DNA from 2 places in the Rossellomorea sp. H136 genome. Region 1 is predicted to be linked to the other one. Evidence: riboswitches for the same ligand, from Rfam matches in the RefSeq annotation. Region 1 holds a riboswitch; the other holds the start of a gene.
The links. Region 1 has a riboswitch for FMN ahead of ribD (bifunctional diaminohydroxyphosphoribosylaminopyrimidine deaminase/5-amino-6-(5-phosphoribosylamino)uracil reductase RibD). Riboswitches for the same ligand answer to the same signal wherever they lie in the genome.
Positions count from the first base shown of each region.

Region 1 (11,856 bases):
GAGCATGTGGCCAAGTATTTGAAACAAGGAACGATACAGAAGTACCGCGGTATCGTGCAGCAAAACCTTCACATGACAAGAGAGTTTAATCGTGCTGCCATCCTCATCGAAAATGGATTTATGGATAACGAAAGAGAAGCACTTTTGATGATTAACGAAGATTATCAACGTGAATGTGCCAGAGAGCAAGCACAGGGCATCTGTGAATACTTTGGAGTACCTTATGTGCATGCGGGTGTGAAAGAACCTGAAAAGACGGTCAATCCGCCGAAAACGGAAGTGAAAGGCGAATATGTATCAAGTGATGTAGTAGGAAGAAGAGTCGAAAGCATCTACAGAGGTTCTGAAGGACTGGACTTCTACAGCAAGCCGACATTTAACGATGATTACCGTGCCGGCACGCTGAAATTCGGATATGGCTTCCCGACAATCCTTAGAAAATTGAAGGTAGAAGGTGCGTACATGTACGAAGTGAAAAACTCTCGTGGGCACAAATATTATGTAACTGCTGCAGAAGAGTACGTGAAAGTGGAAATTGTAGATTCCAAGGAGAAACCAAAGAAAAGTGGTCTGAAAGCTATTGGTGAGATTGAAATCGTCAATGTATCTTCAGCTGCCATCATCCAGGACCAACCGGATCGAAACCGTTCTAAAAATCTAGGAACGATCAGAAAGGGAAAAACGATTAAGGTAACTGGATCCGTAAGAGGGGAAAATAGTGATTCGGGTTACTGGGAAGTAATCCATGATGGTGATCTTGCATATGTCACAGGTGAGTTCGGAGAATATAAATCGTATTAATGCAAAGTTTTAGCCCTTCTCTTATTGAAAAGGGCTTTATTATTTTTAGCATAGTGATTATTATAAGATTGATAGGAGAGGATATTATTGGATAATATTATTTTTGCTATTTTGTTTATTATTCCAGGATTAATGGTTAGAAATATAGAAAAAAGGCTTTTCCCGAAAACTAAAGAACCAGATGTTGCTTTTATTAAACAATATAATTTTTTTATCGATAGTACTTTTATTTATTTTATAGGTTTAGCCGCCTATTCATTTTTTCATGACTCATTAGCGAGTAGAGTGATTAGAGATTATGAATTAAATGGTATATTCTTAGATGATCAAACAATAAAAATTTTTATAATCTACTTTATTTATTCTATTGTGATATGTATTCCTTATTCAATATTGAAGAGAAGTATAACAAATCAATTGTTTCTTTCAATATCGAACTTTGCAAGAACTAAAAAGAAAATGCCATTTGAGACAGAGTTTTCAAGCGTTTGGGATGAACTCTTTGAAAATCCCAAAGCCCCAATAAAAGACAATCAAATTGTAATTCTAGTAAAAGATAATACGGTCATTTCTCAAGGTTATATTAAGCGTTTTTCTCCTCCTCATTTAACAAGGAGAGAATTTTTATTAGAGAATACTTCGGTGGTCAGGTCATTTCTTGATTATGATGATAGTTGCAAATCAGACGATGATAAACTACTAAATGTTGTTAATATGGAATACTATGACACCCAGACTGGAATTACTATTAAATTTATTGATTCAACAAAAATAACTAAATATCTAAGTAACGATAAAGAAAAAGATAATCGACCTATTTCTTAGGTGGAGGTGGAGTATTTATCTCGATTCTTGGTGCACTGCCAGGCTGCGGTCCTCTAGTGCCTGGTTCATTTCTTATGTCGGGACTTTTTGGTGTAGAAACAATTATATTTGAAGGTTTGTTCATATTTATCTCCTTGAAATTGAATTAACAATTAGTAGTTTATCATCCTTATTATCATAAAAGAAAAATAATGGTAGATAAACCCTAGATATATTTATACTTAATTCTCGAGGAATAGAGGTGCCAACAAATGTATGTATTGCCTAGTGAATATACTCCTTATTAAGGGTTAAACTAAATTTACAGCATAATTGACAAGCTGGCTACAAACAAAAAGCCCCCACCGATCTGCTCCTAACTTAGTTAGAGGGGGCTTTTGTTTTATTTGAGGTGATGGAAATGAATTACGAACAAAAAATCAAGGAATTAGAAGATAAAATAACTCCCTCATAATTAATGCGAAAAATATGTTCGTGTAGAATAATCTGCCTGAAATCGGTAAAGAATGATATATATCACCTAGTACAAACCTTCATAGGCTTTCCTTAATGCCCTCTTCTTAATGGAGAGGGTATTATTTTTATTGTGAATATAATTATCAATGTTGAAACATAATATGATTCCACCATCACCCTAATGGTTCAACTGGAAATCCCTTATTCTCTACGAGTAGGGGCTATCTTTTTAGTTATATCCTCATTGTTCACCGTTACTTTCTCAATGACCATATCTCTATATCCATATTGCTTACGCTCATCATATATCCATTTCTGTATGCGTTCCTCTAACTTATGTTTACCTCTAAATTCATTAAACTGAATTACTCCTGTTCCTTCCACTCTCACCCTTAACTCAACAGTGTAAATCATTTTTTCTTCAACCTAAGTACTTCATCGAGTATTTCAATATCATCTACAACACCCACAACAGCATTCCAGAAGTCATCTTTAGTAGATTTTTCATCATCAGTCATTAATCCAATGCTTAACACTTTCTTTTTTACATCACCTAAGTGTGATTTGACTGTTAATAATGTAATGTCATCCATCTTTTTCACTCCCTTATATAATGCTGCTCTATTTTAATGATCTTAGATGAGACTGCTTAGGACATATGAAAGTGGAAGAAAACAAATTGAATTTTGTAAAGGAGGTAAATAAGTAAGAGACTCGTAATTGATTTTAACTATATAGATACTTGTAATTTTTAGTATTACCAATGTTAATGGAATCTTCCTTGGATATTCGTTATTTAATATTGTAGGCTTTATAAATCTCTTTCCAAAAAATATAATAATTTTATGGTAAAATTTTCACGTGATTAATTTAATCCCGATAATGGGCAATTGGTTATATAATTTAATTTGAAGGGGGGAATTTGCAAGAATATGTATAATATTGTTGGGGTTATAAACAAAATTAGGTGGATTAAAAAAAGAAAAGATTATATCAATGAGCTAATTGATATAATTGAAAATAGTAATGAGTATCAAAAATATTTAAGTGAAGTTGAAGGTTATAGCAAAAAAGAAGAAAATAGAAGAACATGGGAATGTTTGTACTTTGATACTTACGATAACAGACTTATGAATAAGCTTGTTAAAAACTTTAGTTATTTAAATAAAGAAAAGTACTTAGTGAAACTATATTATAAGTCCAAAAAGCTCAAGAATTTAAATTATTTTAACCTTCAATATACAGGTATAGGAACATCTAGATTAGCAGAAATTGAATTTCTAAATGATAAATATATAAAAGAAATATCAATATTATTTACACAAGTTAATAACAATCAGGCAGTAATTCAATATACAATTCATTTTAAAAAAATTATGGATAATACAATGCTACTTGATTTTATTAAAGATAATAAAAGATACCTTTTAAATAAAAGTTTTATTGGCTGGTACGAATTAAAGAGAAATAAAAATAACATATATTTTGATAATGTGCAAAGACAATTTAATGAACTTGTAAAATGGGCAATCCAGTCAAAACTTATGGAAGTAGCAAAATTAAACTATGGAGTGAAATATAAATTACCTTCATTAATGGTAGTTAATTATCCTAAAGGTATGTATTCAAAAGAAGAATTAAGAAATATCTTTTTAGGGACCACTTATGAAATCAGAGATGGTGAACAACATATAATAGTTGACTTAACTGAAGAAGATGGAATTGATATGGAGCTGTATTTTTCAGGGACCTCCTATTCACCAATATCATTTATAGACCTATTAAGTAATTACAGAATGAACTTTTATTATTTTTTATTCGATAAAATAGAGCTTAAAGAGTTAAATATAAAAATGAATAAGTATTTTAATGAAATGAAGAGTAATATCTCTTCAAAAGATTATAAGTGGCTAGTAAATAGAATACGAGCTATCAATGATAACAAGCTTCATGAAAATCAAGGCATACTTAATAAAAGTAAGGAGTTGGAGTGGAAAGCTTTTTATGGTGGTGACAAAATAAAGATAGATTTTCTCGAAAATGAGTATACGACTAAATATGATACTATATATTCACAGTGTCTAGAACATATTAAAATATTGTATGCTGTAGGAAAAGAGAATTTTATAATTAAAATTGCAACTTGGACATTAATTGCTACTTTAATTAGTATAGGAGTCACAATTATAATCACGGTATAAATTTACATGGATGATACTTGACCAGATCAAAATAAGAAAAACGCAAAAATATTATAGATAATTTTTATATCCGATCCTAATAATTAATCCATAGTTACTAAGAAATTCATAACTTGTATAATTTATTTTTACATTTATCCCTACTTATATAAATGTTCAAAAGTAAGCAGGGAATACTGTGTAATGATTGTTGACGATTTGTTGACGTAAATGGTCAACAACGTTCATATTTAATCTGACTATAACCGAAAGTGTTCAGCAGAATGCTTGACAGAACAGGGTTATAACAAGGATAATCTAAAATAATCGAATAGGTAATCCTTCGGGGCAGGGTGAAATTCCCTACCGGCGGTGATGAGCGCATGCTTTTAGTCCGTGACCCGGCTAATGAAAATTAGACGGTGGATTTGGTGAAATTCCAAAGCCGACAGTGATAGTCTGGATGGGAGAAGGAACGGCAGTATTTACTTGATGCAGACGAGAGAAGTCTATCAATTTTATGGGGATTATGTTTCCCAAAAAAGAAATCATGTGAATACTTTATTCAGTCATGCCAACTTCCCCCAAGTAAAAACTTACTTGGGGTTTATTATGTTTTTGAATAATAGTGAAAAAAGAAGGGAGGTAAAACGTTTGAACGATTTACAATATATGAAGCTTGCCCTCTCTATGGCAAAGACCACTCAAGGTCAAACATCACCAAATCCTGCCGTTGGAGCGGTTGTGGTAAAAAATGGAGAAGTCGTGGGGATGGGTGCGCACCTCAAAGCGGGAGAAGGTCACGCAGAGGTTCATGCCATAATGATGGCAGGAGACAAAGCGAAGGGAAGTGACGTATATGTCACACTGGAACCCTGTTCTCATTACGGAAAAACACCTCCCTGTTCACAACTGTTGATTTCAAGCGGGGTGAGGCGGGTCCATATTGCCAGCACAGATCCAAATCCCCTTGTCGCGGGGAGAGGAATTCAACAGTTGAGGAATGCAGGCATTGAAGTAATGGTTGGAGAGCTTGAAGAAGAAGCCCTCGAACTAAATAAGCACTTTTTCCATTTCATTCAATACGGCACGCCTTATGTAACCCTTAAGACAGCTGTTACATTAGACGGGAAAACAGCTTCAGCTTCAGGAGATAGCAAATGGATTACGTCAGAAGCTTCACGCACAGATGTCCACTATGATCGTCACCGGCATGACGCGATATTAGTTGGAGTAAATACCGTTATTCAGGACAACCCACACCTTACCACCCGTTTGCCCCAAGGTGGAAAAAACCCCATTCGAATTATATTAGATACTTTTTTACGAACACCTCTCCATTCCCATGTAGTGGAAGACTCGGAAAGCAGGACGCTCATCTTCACGGGCAGTTCTGTCAATGAAGAACAGAAGAAGCCCTATATGGAATCAGGCTGTGAAATCATCACCCTTTCAGAGGAAAGGATAGACATTCACACAGTATTAAAAGAACTGGGTGCCCGTAATATCGGATCCCTTTATGTAGAAGGTGGATCTACTATCCATTCCTCCTTTTTAATGGGAAAAGCCTTTCAGGAATTGGTTATGTACATGTCTCCCAAGCTTGTAGGCGGAAGCTCTGCCTTCACCAGTTTTGGAGGGGAAGGTCTCCCGACCATTGCAGAAGGTCTTGAAATGGAGATTAAGAGTCTAGAACGATTAGGAAAGGACATTAAAATTGTTGCTATGCCTGAGAGTTAACCTTTTTTGAAAGGAGGAAAGAGGATGTTTACTGGAATCATTGAAGAAATCGGTTCAATTGAACGCATGAAAAAATCCTCCTCATCCATGGAACTGACGATAATAGCGGACCGCATTCTGGAAGACGTTCATATTGGAGATAGCATCAGTGTGAATGGTGTTTGTTTAACCGTCACTTCATTCAGCTCCAGGCAATTTCAAGTGGACGTTATGCCTGAAACCTTTGAAGGCACAACGCTCAGAAACCTGTCCCATGGTTCTAAAGTGAACCTGGAGAGGGCGATGGCTGCAAATGGTCGTTTTGGTGGCCATTTCGTTAACGGGCATGTCGATGGAGTAGGGACGATTGTTAGAGTAGAGAAAGTTGAAAATGCCTGGTATATGGACATTTCCATTCCGGGTAATCAGAGCCATTTATTTATTTTGAAGGGCTCTGTCGCAATAGACGGCACTTCCCTTACTGTGTTTGGTGTGAAAAATAATACCATTACGATCTCGTTGATTCCACAAACGAGAGGAGACACGGTTCTTGGTGAGAAGAAAGTAGGGGATCATGTCAATATTGAATGTGACGTAATGGCGAAATATTTTCATCGCTTCTATGAAGCAAAGGAACAGTCTAAGAGCAAATCAAGCAGCATCAGCTATGATTTTTTATCTCAAAATGGTTTCGCTGACTAATAGGGAGGGGTTGCCCCATGTTTAATAAGATTGAAGAAGCTCTGGAAGATTTACAAGCAGGTAAAGTCGTCATCGTTGTTGATGACGAAAACCGTGAGAATGAGGGAGACTTTATTGCCCTTACAGATAAAGCGACTCCAGAAGTCATTAATTTTATGGCTAAAGAAGGAAGAGGGTTGATTTGTGCCCCGATAACAGAGGAGCTTGCACAAAAACTAAAGCTTGCGCCCATGACGATGTCAAATACGGATCCTCATGGCACGGCCTTTACGATTTCTGTCGATCATAAATCCGCAACTACTGGAATTAGTGCATTTGAGCGATCGACCACCATACAGGAATTATTGAACCCGGTCTCAATGCCCGAGGACTTTAAAAGACCCGGTCACGTATTTCCCCTTGTCGCCAAAAAAGGCGGAGTACTAAAACGGGCAGGACATACAGAAGCCGCCATCGATTTGGCCGTTCTGTCAGGGGGACAACCATCAGGCGTCATTTGTGAAATCATGAATGAAGATGGCACGATGGCAAGAGTACCTGAATTAATGAAACTGGCTGATAAATGGGATCTTAAGATCATCTCCATTGAAGATTTGATCAGATACAGACGCAAAAAAGAAAAGCTTGTGACGAGAGAAGTGGAAATTGAACTTCCAACCGAATTCGGAAACTTCAAGGCGGTTGCTTACACAGAAAACCTTACAGGAAAAGAGCATATCGCACTTGTGAAAGGCGAGTGGTCCGAGGATGAAGATGTACTGGTCCGTGTTCACTCTGAATGTTTAACGGGAGATGTATTCGGGTCCAATCGCTGTGATTGTGGACCGCAGCTTGCCACAGCACTGACTCAAATTGAAGAGCATGGAAAAGGTGTACTGCTTTATATGAGACAAGAAGGCCGTGGGATTGGTTTAATCAACAAATTGAAGGCCTATAAGCTCCAGGAAGAAGGCTATGACACCGTTGAAGCTAATCAAAAACTGGGCTTTGGTGATGATTTGAGGGAATATGGAATCGGAGCACAGATACTGAGAGATTTAGGCATAACAAAGATGCGTCTACTAACCAATAATCCTAGAAAAATCGCCGGAATCAACGGGTACGGATTAGAAATCGCAGATCGAGTGCCGATCCAAATGCCGGCGAAATTCGAAAATGAGAAGTATTTAAAAACAAAGCATGCAAAGCTGGGACATTTACTTAAATTTTAGGAGGAAAATACAATGAAAACAATTTATGAAGGTAATTTAGTCGGATCAGGATTAAGGGTTGCCATTGTCGTTTCACGTTTCAATGAGTTCATCACATCTAAGCTTCTGGGTGGGGCGGAAGATGCATTAAAGCGCCACGGGGTTGAAGAAGGAAATGTTTCTGTCACTTGGGTTCCAGGTGCATTTGAAATTCCTATGATTGCCAAAAAACTTGCCCGTTCAGGGAACTATGATGCCGTTGTTACACTGGGAACGGTCATCCGCGGAGCAACCGCTCATTTTGAATACGTAAGCGGAGAGGTTGCAAAAGGAGTGGCCAATTTAAGCCTACAGGAAGAGGTACCCGTCATCTTTGGTGTCTTAACGACAGACACAATCGAGCAGGCCATCGAAAGAGCCGGCACAAAAGCAGGAAACAAAGGATGGGAAGCAGCGGTATCGGCCATTGAAATGGCCAATTTGATTCGTGAGATAGATAAGTAAAAATTTTCAACAAGCCAAGCCTCCTTTTTGGGAGGCTTGGCTTTTTACGAGGGACGGACCTGAGGAATATATGGATGAATTTGTAAAACGGCTGGATTTTTCACAAAAGACGAAGGATTTTTTCCCTTTTCGGCCGGTTTCCTGATGGAGAAAAAAAAACCTGCCACCTGTACCCACTAAAATACATGTTGGCAAACGTCAGACCTTTTGCTAGAATAGTATTTTGTGGCTCCCCTTATTATGGGAGGAGCGGGTAGGGAGAGGGCAGTTTTATAGGAAGATTATAATATGAAAGCACGTGGAGGTATTTTTCAGTTAAAGAATCACGGTACCACGATGAAGCAGGAGATGATGGCTGGAGCAATCGGTTATTTCACGATTGTGTACATCATCGCTGTGAATGCTTTAATTCTTTCTGAAGCTGGAATTCCATTTGAAGGAGCGGTTATGGCAACCATTCTTGCCTCCTTCGTTGGGTGTTTGGTGATGGCCTTTTGGGCAAATGCACCAATCCTTCTGGTTCCAGGCATGGGAATTAATGCGATGTTTACGTTTACACTCGTAAAATCATCCGGCTTAACGTGGCAGGAAGCTTTAGCTGTTGTAGTGATTTCAGGAATACTCTTTATGATCATTGCATTTACAAAGCTTTCAAAAGTATTATCTGAAGCCATACCCAAAACATTAAAAGAAGCCATCACTGTAGGATTAGGGATGTTTTTAATGTTTATCGGTCTTGAAAAAGGCGGACTCATCCAAAGAGGAGAGAGCGCCATCATCATGATTGGTGATTTTGGGGAATTAAAGGTGTTGGCCACTGTGCTGACTTTCCTGGTGACGATATTTTTGTTTGTTCGAAATGTAAAAGGTCAATTTTTATGGAGTATTGCATTTGGAACCATGCTGGGATTCATCTTTGGAATCGAACCATCGATTCAGTCCAGTTCTTTCCAATTAAGTGAATACAGTCAGGTTTTCGGTCAAATATCCTTTAGTGCCATTTTGGAGATTCCGTTTTGGATAGCGGTTTTTTCTGTCACGATGGTGCTGGTATTTGAAAACATCGGTCTAGTTCATGGACATACGGATATGATCGATCAACCTCACAAATACTCTAAAGCGTTCCAGGCGAATGCATTTTCTGCCTTTACATCAGGATTCTTCGGAACGAGTCCGACGGTTTCAACTGTAGAAAGTGCTGCAGCCATGACAGCAGGTGGTCGTACGGGATTAACGAGTTTGACTACTGGAGTATTATTCTTGGGATCTGTGTTGTTTATTCCGTATTTAAAGTGGATTCCAGATCATGCTATCGCCCCAATTCTCATTATCATTGGCGGCTTAATGATTCAAAATATACGACATATGGATCTTCGTGATTTAACAGAGGCATTTCCAGCCATTTTTATCATTGCGATGATTCCATTTACGTACAGTATCGCAGATGGAATTGCCATCGGTTTTATTCTTTATCCAATTTTAAAATTGGCTACAGGTAAAGCGAGAGAAGTATCTTTTCCTCTATATATCATTGCTGCATTGTTCCTTATGAACTTTTTTGTTCATTCGATTCATTAATGCGGTAAACAACTCAAGTGGATTTGCTCATCATTACGATTGAAATCGTAATGATGACCTGTCTGCTTGAGTTTTTTTGTAAGCCATGCTTCATCAATTTCACAGAAAATCTATTAAGGGATAGAGTCCCTACCTACTTGAATCCCAAGGGAATTGTCGTGGAGATTTTGGAAAATGTAATTCCAAGTCCTGAAATCCTGAAGGTTTGCTTAGAGTTAAAGGAGTTGGTTATAAAATCGCTTTAGACGATTTTGTCTATAATGAATCGGATCCTAACTACTAAAAATTAATGAAAATTGCGGATTATGTAAAGGTTGATTTTCTTCATACAACGGACACTAACCGGGGAACTATTGAAGTTTTCGCTAATTTGCTTGGGTACAAGCTCCTGGCAGAAAAAGTAGAGACAGAGGAACAATATGAAGAAGCAAGGGGAAATGGATACCATTTCTTTCAAGGGTATTTCTTTAGTAAACCAAAAAGCATTCCTACCCATGATGTACCTACATATTTTCATTCCTATTATTCAATTATTCAAAGCCTGGAAATGACGGAACCGAACATTGTTGTGATTAGTCGATTGATTGAACAGGATCTTTCTTTGTCGTATTAACTTTTAAAATTAATCAATTCACCATCTTACCGACCTAAGCATAAAATTCATTCTATTATTGTTCTATTGGGTCTTCTGGAAATTAAACGATGGATTTATGTTTTAGCTGTCAGGGAACAGGTTGGTAAAAGGAAGCAATTAGAAAACGAAGTTATTACATTATCTTTAACGAGGGCAAAAATGTGTAAGTTGCCGGCAGAGAAGCACAATCGCGGTTCAATGAAGTCGAGCTATTTCCTTACGGATATGTTTTCATTAATGGAAACGATATTTTCTATGCCAATTGAAGTAATTCTGAATGAATTACCTTTGAATGATGAAATCTGTAATGCATTAACGGGTGCCTCAAACGAGTTCAAAGACATTCTGGAGCTGGTTATTTTGTTTGAAAAAGCTGACTGGACAGCAATCGAAATAAAAATGGCCGAACTGAAGTTAAACAAAGGAGATGTGATGGAATACTATCAAACATCATGTAAATGGATAAGAGACCTCTTACATCATGAAATAGCAGAGATCAGTTAGTTACCAAACAGGTTTATATTCCCCTGGAGTCAGATATTTTCTTTGGGGCTTTATATACCTCTTCAATTCAATTAGAAGTAATCGTTGGAGGTGCTTAGAAGATATTTGTCGGGATACATCTTTAGGAAAAGGATAAATGCCGATTTGATTGAAACGCACACGAAAGAGACCTTCATGTAAAAGGTCTTTTTTGTCATTCAGAATATGGGTCAATACAATCACATCCCGGGAATGGAATTCGTCACACGCTTCTGCTACCTCTTGAACTTGAAACCGAAAAGTATACTCATCCTTCATGATCATCACCCATCTCATTGTCTCTAAATGGCCGAAGAAATTCAACTAATAAGTTTTCTACAAGTCACACCAGGAGGATTATTTTAATTAATATAGGGTGAATGATTGCGAAAAGAGCTTGTTTGTGGCAAGCTAAGACTATTAAGAATAGTTTACTAGTAAATTAGCGTGGAGGGATTCACGATGAACTTGAATCTAATTAAATGTCATGGCTCAGGAAATGACTTTTTACTGATTGATGAAATGACAAATGGATACGAATTCACTGAAGAAGCAAGGCAAAATCTTGCCATTGCACTTTGTGATCGAAAGTCGGGTATTGGAGCGGATGGAATCCTATTTGTGTTGTCAAGTGAACATTGCGATGCTCAAATGAGGGTGTTCAATGCAGATGGATCTGAAGCATCCATGTGCGGGAATGGACTTCGTTGTGTAGGTCGCTATGTGTGTGAGCTTCTCGACAAAA
Region 1 covers NZ_CM166371.1:2,861,953-2,873,808, reverse strand. The annotation lists gene ACYH0O_RS14545 (N-acetylmuramoyl-L-alanine amidase family protein) at 1-801, shown strand, start outside; gene ACYH0O_RS14540 (hypothetical protein) at 889-1,626, shown strand; gene ACYH0O_RS14535 (hypothetical protein) at 2,284-2,496, opposite strand; gene ACYH0O_RS14530 (hypothetical protein) at 2,493-2,675, opposite strand; gene ACYH0O_RS14525 (hypothetical protein) at 3,015-4,283, shown strand; FMN riboswitch at 4,598-4,741, shown strand; gene ribD (bifunctional diaminohydroxyphosphoribosylaminopyrimidine deaminase/5-amino-6-(5-phosphoribosylamino)uracil reductase RibD) at 4,935-6,002, shown strand; gene ribE (riboflavin synthase) at 6,027-6,683, shown strand; gene ACYH0O_RS14510 (bifunctional 3,4-dihydroxy-2-butanone-4-phosphate synthase/GTP cyclohydrolase II) at 6,701-7,894, shown strand; gene ribH (6,7-dimethyl-8-ribityllumazine synthase) at 7,907-8,377, shown strand; gene ACYH0O_RS14500 (NCS2 family permease) at 8,666-9,955, shown strand; gene ACYH0O_RS14495 (hypothetical protein) at 10,245-10,568, shown strand; gene ACYH0O_RS14490 (hypothetical protein) at 10,749-11,093, shown strand; gene ACYH0O_RS14485 (hypothetical protein) at 11,094-11,390, opposite strand; gene dapF (diaminopimelate epimerase) at 11,574-11,856, shown strand, end outside.

Region 2 (11,856 bases), 220 kb from region 1:
AAATTCATGCGGAATTGTTTTTTTCAGTGCAGAAGAGTAAGAAGCTCTCTGCGTACTCGCATCGTCCACTCCGATCATATTAATCTTCCCGTTATGAATAGGCACCATAACTGAATCATTTACAATTTCAATGATTCCCTTTTGTTTAAATATATCCGTCAGCCTGTTCGTATTCACTTCATGATCATTATTGCCCCAAACAAAATAAACCGTACCTAGTGTCAACAGTTTATCTAAGTTTTGCTCGACTCTTGAGTAGGGCACTCCTTTTTCCAGAAGATCTCCGCCAATGATGACAAAATCAGCTTTCCCTTTCACTTCATCAATAATTCCGTTTGACACTTCCCGCTTATGTATATCAGATATAAAAAAGATGGAAATCGTGCCCATATTATCAGGAAGGGCAGGAAGCTTTACCTTCTCCATTTTCACAACATTTCTACGTGCTTCATATAACATAAAAAAGAGGAGACTGACTCCCCCTACTAATAAAAACATTATAAATTCAAGCATTGTGGCCTCCTTGTCGGTGGAAATCTATAGAAATAATACCATAAAAGATGGATAAGAAGGAAAAAATCAGTGTTTGCCACATCCCAAAACTGCTCAACAAATAGATGATGCCTATATGAAAAGGGATGAAGATTAACTCTTTATGTAGTTTACCGTTCATTAATCTTAGAATAGAAAATATTTCGAATTTCAATAAATTCCCTTGAACCATTAACCCCACCATAAAGGCCATCATTGCCGCAAAGAATGGCACGGGATTTAAGACTAACTCAACAATGAACTCAGAGATGTCAAGCAATTCTGCAGCCGGAAACCATTTAATGAATAGGTACCCTAATAGAAACGTGATAAGCAGTTTAACAGTATGATTGATCAAAAAAATCCCTCCCATAAATCTTATGAGAGGGATTTTTTTTCATACAGGGTTTCAGTCAATTATTCATCTTCATGAATATCAAGAATACGGAATCCTGATTTCTCCAGCTTATTGAGGAATTTATCCATATTGTCCTTCTTTTCGACCTTTAGTACGATACGTCGTAATAATTTATCAGTTTCATCAAAGGTAACCAGGGAAATAACCGATTCCGAGTACTGCTGGATGATATCTCCAAGACGGGCAATCCGTCCTTCTGTTTCTACAGAAGAAAAGGCGATGCGCACTCCCTTTTGATCCATACCAAATGCACTTCTGAATTGATCAAGTACATCAAAGCGGGTAATTAATCCAAGGAAGTTATTATCCGGTCCTACGACTGGAAGAATCGGAGAATCCTTCAATTCGACCAATGCATTTTCGAATACATCTTTATCGGTTATATATTTTTCGGTATCGGCAATAATATCACGAACCTTTTTCTCCTTAAGAAAGGCTTCTTTATCCATTCCTGAAAGGAAGAAGCTCTGATATATATTGTAGCGTGTTGCCACCCCTTTAAATTCTTCATTCGAGAGTACCGGCACTCCATCGATTTTATGGTGTTCCAGTACTGTAAGGGTCTTTTCAATCGAATCATTTTCATCTACAACATAGCATTTGTGTTTCGGTATCATGGCACTTTTTACAAACATTTGACCACCTCTTCATTAATATCCTACATCTTTAGTATTCAACATTTTCACAAATTTCCCCTTCCTATTTATGAATTTAAATTAATTAACATGTTCTATTTACCTACTTCATATGTTGTTACGAAGGATTTTCTTTAAAGGAGGGATTATCGTGCACGAATTTTACAAAGCTTATTACCCATATGTAAGCCCATTCGATCCGTGTAAGCCTATTACCCGGAAAGTCTATTCAACGCCCCCTAATCTTTACTTAGGGTTTCAACCTCCCAACCTGGAGCAATATTCACCAAAAGAAGCGTTACAAAAAGGTACTCTATGGAAAGTGTTTTATGATCCCTACTATAGCCCGTATGAACAGATGAAGGGAGAATAGACTGACATGAAACAGCTTCCCCCCCATTATTATGAAGTGCTGGAAGAGTTACAAGCCGTAGATTTCGTGATTATTGACCTTACCCTTTACCTGGATACACACCCTGAAGATTATGATGCAATCTCTCAATATAATATGTATATCAAAACGCGAAAACAAATTAAGAAGAAATTCGAAAAGGAATTTGGTCCTTTGACAAACTTTGGATATAGCTACTCCAATTACCCATGGGATTGGAAGGATGCTCCATGGCCATGGCAAGTTTAATATTTTAGGAGGTGCATGAAAATGTGGGTGTACGAGAAAAAACTTCAATATCCGGTCAGAGTAAGTACATGCAATCCTAAACTGGCAAAATTTCTGATTGAACAATACGGCGGTGCTGACGGAGAACTTGCTGCTGCCCTAAGGTATCTTAATCAACGCTATACCATCCCTGACAAAGTCATCGGATTGTTAACGGATATTGGTACGGAGGAGTTTGCTCACTTGGAAATGATCGCGACAATGGTTTATAAATTAGTTAAAGATGCAACTCCTCAGCAGATGAAGGACGCTGGACTTGACCCTCACTATGTTAATCATGATGGAGCGATCTTCTATCACAATGCTGCAGGTGTGCCGTTTACTACAGCCTATATAGCGGCTAAAGGGGATCCGATTGCTGATTTATATGAGGATATAGCAGCTGAAGAGAAAGCAAGGGCTACCTATCAGTGGATCATAAATATGAGTGACGATCCTGATTTGAATGATGGTTTGCGGTTTTTAAGGGAGCGTGAAATCGTCCACTCCCAACGCTTCCGTGAAGCAGTCGAAATTCTTAAGGATGAAAGAGATAAAAAGGTATTCTTTTAATGCATGAAAACTTGGCTCATTTCTTTGTGAAAAAAGAAATGGGCCCTTTCTTTTTACTAATTTATAAATATGGGCTCTATATTAAGTACTTACATTTGCTCTCACTTACTTCCATGAAATAAATTAATATCCCATTCTTTTTTCATTTTTTCATACACATGATGCCTTTTTTTCCACGCTTCCTCTTTCCATAAATCTTTACTTCGATCGATGACTTCACACCTTAATGCATGATACTCTTTTTCCTTTTTCTCCTTTTTCTCATATAAGATTCTTGTAGCACCGAAAAGCCCGACAAGAAGCATTGTTATAAATAGATGAAAAGAGTTAGATACAAATACAGAAAACATCGCTGCAAAAGAGTAAGAATATGGTCCAAGCACAAATTTCGTCACATAATAGAGAAAAATGAAGGAAGCAAACATGCTTGCCCATAAGGTATAGAGGTGTACCGCTTTGGCTTTATCAAATTTTTGTTTTTTGTCTATTAAATTATGTAGCATTTGTCCAGTGGCTTGATCTGTCCATTCTCCAAAGTTCATTCCCACCCACTCCTTTCCTTCCCTTATAGTTTATGAACTTGTCCATAAAGATAGAATAGTTGAATAAAAAAAGGACCTCTTTCGGATCCTTTACACACACATCTATCAGGAAGGCGGGTTAATGTTTCTTCACCCTGACATCTGATTCCGATTGCGAAGAAAACTAACTTCATGAAATTCCGTTATGAGTTGATCAAAGATGCAATCCCAGGATTGTTTTTCAGCCATTTGAAGAGCATTTCTTTTCATTTCATTTAGGAGATTTTCATTTAATATCTCTTCAATATGGTGAATAAACGAAGAATATTGATGAGCTTTCGCCATCCTTCCGGTTTGGTTATGCTCTACGATGTTCGTCACACCGCCTTTATCAGACACTACCGCTGGCAAACCTGATGCAAATGCTTCTAATACTACATTTCCAAACGTTTCTGAAGCAGATGGGAAGACGAATAGGTCAGAGGATGCATACACTTCCGCTAATTCGTTTCCTGTTACATAACCCGTAAAGAGTACATCTTCTTTTTTGGTTTTTTCCATAAGTTCATTCCTCATCGGTCCATCGCCCACGATAACCCATTGAACTTGATCTTTTAATGTATGAGGAAGGTATTTAATCGTCTTTTCGAGTGTGTCCAAGTCCTTTTCAGGAGCTAAACGCCCCACATAAAGCAGAGTGTATTTCTTGTTTTTAATAAATTTTCTCCTTAGTTCAGGACTGCGCTTTTCAGGAGAATAGGTTTGACAATCCACTCCCCTGCTCCATATGGATAAGTCGGCAAAACCTTGGTTTTCTAAATGAAGTTTCGTTTCAATTGAGGGGACAAAAATCCGATCTGCCTGTGAATAAAACCATTTCATGTATTTCCATAATAATGGTGCCACCCACATCATTTTGTAATAGTTCAAATACAGATCAAAATGGGTGTGGTAAGAGGCAACCAAGGGGATATTCATTTTCTTTGCCCCGCGGATCCCGTAAAGTCCCATTGTAAGAGGTGTGGTTACATGAATCAGTGTAGGTGAAAAATCTTTCAATTGCCTTTCAATCGTTTTCGGGTTGGCAATAGCGGTTCTGCATTCAGGATAGAAGAAAAAAGGAAAACTTGTAAAGGAATGTACATTTGGATATGACTCTTTTTTCTCTTGAAGATCAGGAACAAATACTTTGTACTCAATTCCCCTTTTCTCATAGTGATTCGTCAATCTTTTTAACGTTCTTGCGACCCCGTTCACTTGAGGATAGTAAGTATCCGAAAATAATGCCACTCTCATGTACACTTCCCCCTTTTTGATTGCCATTCAATTCGTATATTCTTTACATTTATCTTATAAACAAAAGGACCATTAAAGTCGTAAAAAATGCAAGAAATGCCCCTGCCAATACATCTGAAGGATAATGGACTCCGAGCAACACTCTGGAATATCCAACCAACCAACTTAAAGGAAAAAGGATAAGCATTGTACTTGGATACTGAATCATAAAAGGAATCGTAATGGAAAAAATAGCAGTCGAATGACCAGACGGAAATGAATGATCTTTAAATTCATACCCGTGTACCATTGCATCAGGTAAGGTTAAATAGGGTCGGATTCGTTTAACCAATTTCTTGATGACCGTCATGATAATATGACTGATACATAACGTTAACATGGCGGCCATTACCGTTCTTTTCATTTGTGGATAATATTGAGTTAAGAAAAACAGGATCAGGACGGAGGCTACAGTAAACCTCGCTCCACCAAGATGAGTAACATAGCCGAAGAATGAACGATACAGCTGTTTGCTTCCATTGATTCTGTAAAACAACAAATCATCTACCTTGCGAAAGCGCGTAAGCATTCTGTCCATGAAACCAACCCCTTTTCTATAGTGCTGTCACCTCCATTATATTTTCGGTTTGTAATGCTTCTTATAAATGAATGTAAATTTAATTGAAAATTTTTGTAAAAAAAATAACACCCACCCCAAATTTCCTTGGGGGAGTGCCTATTATTGATCCAATGGGATTTCCAATATTTGTCCCGACTGGATTTCATTATTGTGAATATTATTCCATTCCTTAATTCGTTCAACCCCTGATTGGGAATTGTAGTATTTCATAGCAATCCTGTAAAGGGTTTCCTGGGGTGCGACCGTGTGATATACGATCTTATATGCTGGCTGTTCTTCCACAGGTTCTTCATTTACCTCTTCTTTCGGCTTTTCCTCTGCTGATTCTTGTTCAGGTGATGGAGAAGCCGGTTCAGTAGATGCTGGTTGTTCCTTTCCAGTCATTGAGGCAGCATCTTCATTCAAAGATTCTTCTTTTTTGTCAATTACAGCTGCCTCTTCTTCTATGGAACCAGCCTCTCCAAGGCTCTCCTCATTACCATTATCGGATTGGTCGTAGCGAACTTCTTCCACATCGTCCACATCTTCTGACATGACCACCAGGGGACCATTCCTGCTATCGAAATACGAATAAATGCTAAAAACCGTCAAGGGCAAAAGAATAAAAAATAAGAGCAGCATACTGATCAATGGATATTTCATTCTCCATTTGTTTTTCTTCTTTTTCTCTCTATGTACCTCACTTCTCGCTGGAAGAGGCTCTCTTTTATTTAATGGTGCTTTCTCTGGGGCTCGTTCAATCTTTTGTTTTAATCTCGCTGCTTGATCTCGATATGGGTCTTTACTCATGAGACATCCCTTCTTTACTTCCTTGTCTCCCTTTCTTACGCATATGTATACCTAGTAAGAAATCGATGACAAAGTGCATGATGATTGTTACCAATAAATTCTCTGTTTGTTCATAAATGAAACCGATCCAAAAGCTAAGCAGTACAATATTGACAATTAAAAACCAGTGAGCCCAGTATCTGAAATGAATCAGAGCAAATATAATACTTGAAATGATTAAGCCAAAGTGAAATTGCAACACGCCCCTGAATAATATTTCTTCACTAATACTAATGAAAAATGCAAGCAGTGCAATTTCACCAATGCTTCTATCCGTAAATATCCGTGCATTCACCCCACCATCGTCATAGTATTTACTGGGTAAAAGCTTCATCAATACGATGTCGATGATCACGATCATCACACCGCTTGTTAATCCAATGGTCAAAATAGTCGGGGAAATGTAAAACTGTTTCCCAAAACCAGACCACGTGTCAAATAAAAATATACCTAATCCTAATGCTATCGTTAATAGTAAAAATTGAGTGAAATACAAATGAAATGTTAACTGGTTCTTAGAAAGTTGTTGAATGACTTCCCCTTGTTTATGCATGAATACCACTTATCCTAATAATAATTTTTCCAATCTTTTTTCCCATCTTGTTTCAATCTGGTTTTGAATGTCCGTTGGCCGATACTTGAAATCATTAAGGGAATAACCGCATTGATCACAACAGAAGCTATTCTCCTGTTGAAGCACTTCATCAAAATAATGAAGGAGCTTCTCTCTTCTACAGAAATCAAACTGTAACCACTCGATCATGGAGAGTAATTTGTCCTTCTTGTATTGTAATCGATTGTTTCGAATTTGTTTCATTTTTTCTATTAATCTATCATGATTAATAGGCTGCCCTTGAGTCAGCTCATCTGAATAGTGCGTAAGAAATCGATATTGAATCTCCGACAGTTGCAACTGATCGATTATCTCTTTTTCCTGACCCTGTCTGCTTTCCTTTACATATCTCTGTATTTGTATATCTTCAGGTAATTCACTTTGAATTAGCTGCAGAGGGATCGAAAGGTCTTGTTCAGAGTATAACACGACAGAGACACTGCTTTCCCCATCTCGTCCCGCTCTTCCGACTTCTTGTGAGAAAGCTTCAATGTTTGAAGAGAAATGAAAATGAATGACAAATCGAATATTTTCCTTATTTACACCCATACCAAATGCAGAGGTGGCACAGATGATTTTTAACTTATTGGAAAGGAATTGTTGTTGGATCAATATCCTATCCTCTTGTTCCATTCCCCCATGATAGTGAGCAACACCTGATACTCCATTTTCCCCAAGCCATAAAGAAACGTCTTCTGCCATGCGTTTACTTGAGAAATAGATAATACCCGGCCCACCCCATGTTGTCACATACTCTAAAAGCTTATCCAGTTTATCACTATGATCCGTGACTTTCTCAACGAACAGACCGATATTTTCCCGATTAATTGAATAGACTATTTCCACAGCACCTTCCATTTTGAGCACTCGTTTAATGTCTATCCTCACTTCATCAGTGGCAGTCGCCGTTAATGCCAAGGTTGTCGGGTTGCCAATCTTCTTTTTTAGCTCCCCCAATTTTAAGTAATCAGGTCTGAAGTCAGGACCCCACTGAGATATACAATGTGCTTCATCAATAACAAATAATGAAATGTGTAAAGTTTGTAGTAAGGGAATAATAGTCGGACTCATTAACAATTCCGGTGATATGAAAATAAATTTATAAACGTGTAATTGCTCAAGGGCGGCTCTTCTTTCCATATAAGGTAAAAACGAATTCAGTGCGATCACACGTTTTTCACCCATTACTTTCATCTGCTCCACTTGATCCTGCATTAAAGACAGAAGTGGAGAAACGATTAATACTTGTCCTTTCATTAGATACCCGGCTAATTGATAGCAAAGGGACTTACCGGTTCCTGTCGGAAGCATTGCCAACGTATCCCGTTGATTTATAACAGATTGAATGATCTCCTCCTGGCCTTCTCGGAAGGAAGAATAGCCAAATCTCTCTTTAAGCTCTTGTTGCAGATTCACGGTTCTCACCTGCCTTCGCAATCGCTACTCTAATTTGAAAATAAGATAAATGAGGAATCTTCTCTTTTATCGGTTTTAGCCTTTTAGTTTGAGCGTCATTCATAACTAAAAGCACATTCTCATATTCCACTTGAGAAATGAACGGATCTATTGCAAATTCTTTCTGAGTTAAGATTAGTTCAATCACATGATCTTCAATGGTATTTATCTTTAAATCACGTATACGTGCAATTTCTTCGATTGAATGGCCCCTTTGATACAACTCATATGTTTTGCTTGTTGAAATGGTCAGATTTTGCAGCTGATCACTTTTTAAGCTAATTGAATATAATAAGGGATAAGTTGAAGGTTCTCTTTCTAATTCAGATAGTATACCGTGTATTAAATTAAGAAACTGAAAGCGAAATTCTTCTTCATGCATTTTCAATTTTTCAGCAACTTGTAATTCTGTACATCCATAATCCTTGTATCCCGTTAAGCGGAATACGAGAATGTCTGGATTTAAGGTTTGCGATAGACTGCTTAACAGGCTATACAGCTCTTTATGCAAATCAGAAGACAACTTTTCAATATTAGAGTGTGCTCGTAAACAGCTCTTTACCCATTTTTGTATGTTTTTGTTACGTTGAACAGGAAAATAGAACGTTTCCTGCTGTTTCCCGTTTGAAAGAACCTGAACAAGGAGGCTTAATCTTTTCCAAAACAGAAACGTTTGATCACCATAGACGAGACCGTTCATATTTGATGGAAAGGAGTCACCCTGAAAACCTTTTTTGACAGAATCAGTACCATCAGTGGTCACAATCACCTTCCCACTTTCGTCGACAATGATATACCCCAATTTCTCTAATTCCTTTACCTTCTGATCAAAGTATGCTCTTTTAAGCTTAGGTAAAGAGAGGAAAAATGGCTGCAAATAAAAGATATGAGCATCCTGGATCGACTGAGAAGATTTTTTTCCTTTTAAGATATGAAAAACAGAGTAAATCGATCGCTCTCCATTTATTTGCAAGAAACAATATAAAATCACATAATTAAGATAGGTCAAATCTCTACTCCTTAACATGTAGGTTATTGTCAAATATTGTACCATGAATTTGTTGTTTAACCATGTTTTGTTTTTCATATATCGGATAAAAATAAAAAGAAACCACCTAACTATTGAAAAGTTATACAATCCTCTATAAAATAAACATTAAGTGATTTTTCACAAACTTACATTGTGTATAATGATGAATTATATAGAATTATTTACTCGGGAGGTTTTTTCTTTGCCAAAATATACGATCGTTGACAAGGATACATGCATTGCATGTGGAGCGTGTGGGGCTGCTGCTCCAGATATTTACGACTATGATGATGAAGGTATTGCATTTGTAACATTAGACGATAACCAGGGGACGGTCGAAGTTCCTGACGTATTAGAAGATGATATGATTGATGCATTCGAAGGTTGTCCTACAGACTCCATTAAAGTAGCTGACGAACCATTCGACGGGGATTCACTTAAATTCGAATAGTAGTTCCGGAGCTAAGGGGAATTTCCCCTTAGCTTTTTTTTTGGCTGATGACATAAAAAAACCCCTCAAATGTCATTGAGGGATTTATCATTTATATTTGCACTATGCCGCTTTCTTTAGGGCTGTCTGTCTTGCCAACCAGCCTTGAAGACGAACAAATAGTAAGATGAAGACTGATGTTACAAGGATTCCTTTTAAAATGTTGAAAGGAACAATTCCTGTAATGATAATCTCAGCAGGAAGCTCAAAATTCATGAAGTATTTATATGCGGGAAGGAATACAAAATAATTAAGAATTCCCATACTGATACTCATGACCACAGTTCCTGTGATAAGTCCGATCAACAAACCTTTTTTAGATTGTAAACGTGTATAAATATAATATGTCGGAAGAATCAAAAGCACTCCCGCCATAAAATTTGCAACATGGCCTATCGGAACGCCGGTATCGCTTCCTGTCATGATGTAATCAATCACGTTCTTGAATAATTCAACTAATATTCCTGCAAGAGGACCTAATGTCACTGTCGCAATCAATGCAGGCACATCACTGAAATCTACCATTAAAAACTTTGGAAATGGTGGAATCGGGAAGTTAAAAAGCATTAACACATAGGATATGGCACTTAACATACCAACCGTTACAAACGTGCGTGTATTCATTTTTCTCATAAATCTCTCTCCTTTAGGAGATTCATCTCATATCGAAGATAGCTTAAGCCAAAGGTAGCATTAAAAAACTCCTAGATACGTATATCTAGGAGAATGATAAGGCATACCCTAATAAACGTTCAGCTTCCCATTTTCTAAACGTTCTGGCATAAACCTTCATCTTCTCCCATCCAGACTATACTGTCGGCTTTGGATTCGCACCAAATCCTGCCCCTGAAGGCTCGCGGGCTAAGAGACAGATGTCTCATCACCGCCGGTAGGGAATTTCACCCTGCCCCGAAGACGAATCTTTATTTTTTTATACATTTTCATTATACATAATGACGAGGGTTATGTGAAGGAAAACAGTTCGAATTCGAAATATTTTTGTTTACTCATGGTATATTCAGGTTTACGCTTCCATTATTGTATGTTTAATACTTGTTGAGGATATATAGGTGTCTTAAGATCCAGGCCATTCCAAGCCACCAAGTCATTCACATCAACTCCTTGTGCGACTGAAATGGAGTATAAGGTGTCCCCTTGTTTCACTACATACCCACCCCCGTCTGGTTGAGGAATGGCCAACGATTGATTAACTACCAAATGGGTTTCAACTAAACCATTGGCACTCTTAATTTCTTCTACAGATATATTGTATTGTTGAGAAATCCCCCAGAGGGTTTCTCCCTTATGTACGACATGATTTACCATGTTTTCATTATTATGATCTTGTTTCGTACTTACATCATGGGTGATATCAGCTGTTCCAGAAACACCCACTGCCTGATAGGGATCCCTCTCCTGAGCAAACACAAGCTGCCCGACCTCACCTTGTCCAAATACCATATAGGGATCGATTGCATTTTCCTTATCAATCGTCCATTCACCCCTGTGCACCTCAAAATGCAGGTGAGCTCCTGTCGATCTGCCTGTATTTCCTAAATTTCCAAGCTGTTGACCTTGGCCCACTTCTTGATTTTCTTCAACAAGCCGGCTCTCAAGATGAGCATAAACGGTTTCATATCCATTTTCATGCCTTATGAATACCACATGTCCGTAACTTGGAGATAGATATGATCTAATTACCTTACCTTTTGAAACAGAATAAACAGGAGATCCTATGTCTCCACCTATGTCCATTCCTTTATGAGTACCAGACCTTGTCCCATACGAATCCGTTATCATCCCTTCAACAGGAAATGTCCAGGATACCGTTTCCTGCGTGATCTTATTCGTCTCTGCTTTCGCTATCTTTCCTGTAAAGAACATAATGCTCACACACAATGCTAACAGGAATACGATTAAAAGCCTTCTTACATAATCTAAAATCATGCTTGTCCTCCTTACCCATTTAACGCAATACCTTATTTCTTCCCTACTGAAGCCTCACGTCCACTACCTTTTCATCTATTTACCCATTCTTACCTTCTCACCATCATTTCATGCACTCCCCACTATATGTAGACCCTCCATTCAATATTCACAAGTGAATGAGATAATTTTCCTTTGAGTAGTTTGTCTAAGTTTGAGATAAATATACACCCAAAAGCGGAGGCGGCTCGTTCAGCACCGAC
Region 2 covers NZ_CM166371.1:3,077,103-3,088,958, forward strand. The annotation lists gene ACYH0O_RS15730 (metallophosphoesterase) at 1-513, opposite strand, end outside; gene ACYH0O_RS15735 (hypothetical protein) at 506-889, opposite strand; gene ACYH0O_RS15740 (CBS domain-containing protein) at 949-1,584, opposite strand; gene ACYH0O_RS15745 (spore coat associated protein CotJA) at 1,736-1,957, shown strand; gene ACYH0O_RS15750 (spore coat protein CotJB) at 1,964-2,224, shown strand; gene ACYH0O_RS15755 (manganese catalase family protein) at 2,246-2,815, shown strand; gene ACYH0O_RS15760 (DUF2663 family protein) at 2,917-3,357, opposite strand; gene ACYH0O_RS15765 (glycosyltransferase family 4 protein) at 3,487-4,632, opposite strand; gene ACYH0O_RS15770 (phosphatase PAP2 family protein) at 4,682-5,209, opposite strand; gene ACYH0O_RS15775 (LysM peptidoglycan-binding domain-containing protein) at 5,351-6,040, opposite strand; gene ACYH0O_RS15780 (CPBP family intramembrane glutamic endopeptidase) at 6,033-6,632, opposite strand; gene ACYH0O_RS15785 (RecQ family ATP-dependent DNA helicase) at 6,642-8,108, opposite strand; gene ACYH0O_RS15790 (YpbB family protein) at 8,086-9,156, opposite strand; gene ACYH0O_RS15795 (ferredoxin) at 9,380-9,628, shown strand; gene ACYH0O_RS15800 (ECF transporter S component) at 9,731-10,300, opposite strand; FMN riboswitch at 10,455-10,588, opposite strand; gene ACYH0O_RS15805 (peptidoglycan DD-metalloendopeptidase family protein) at 10,703-11,614, opposite strand.
Region 2: it holds a riboswitch for FMN, as region 1 does, so the genes downstream of both, ACYH0O_RS15800 (ECF transporter S component) here and ribD (bifunctional diaminohydroxyphosphoribosylaminopyrimidine deaminase/5-amino-6-(5-phosphoribosylamino)uracil reductase RibD) in region 1, are expected to answer to the same signal.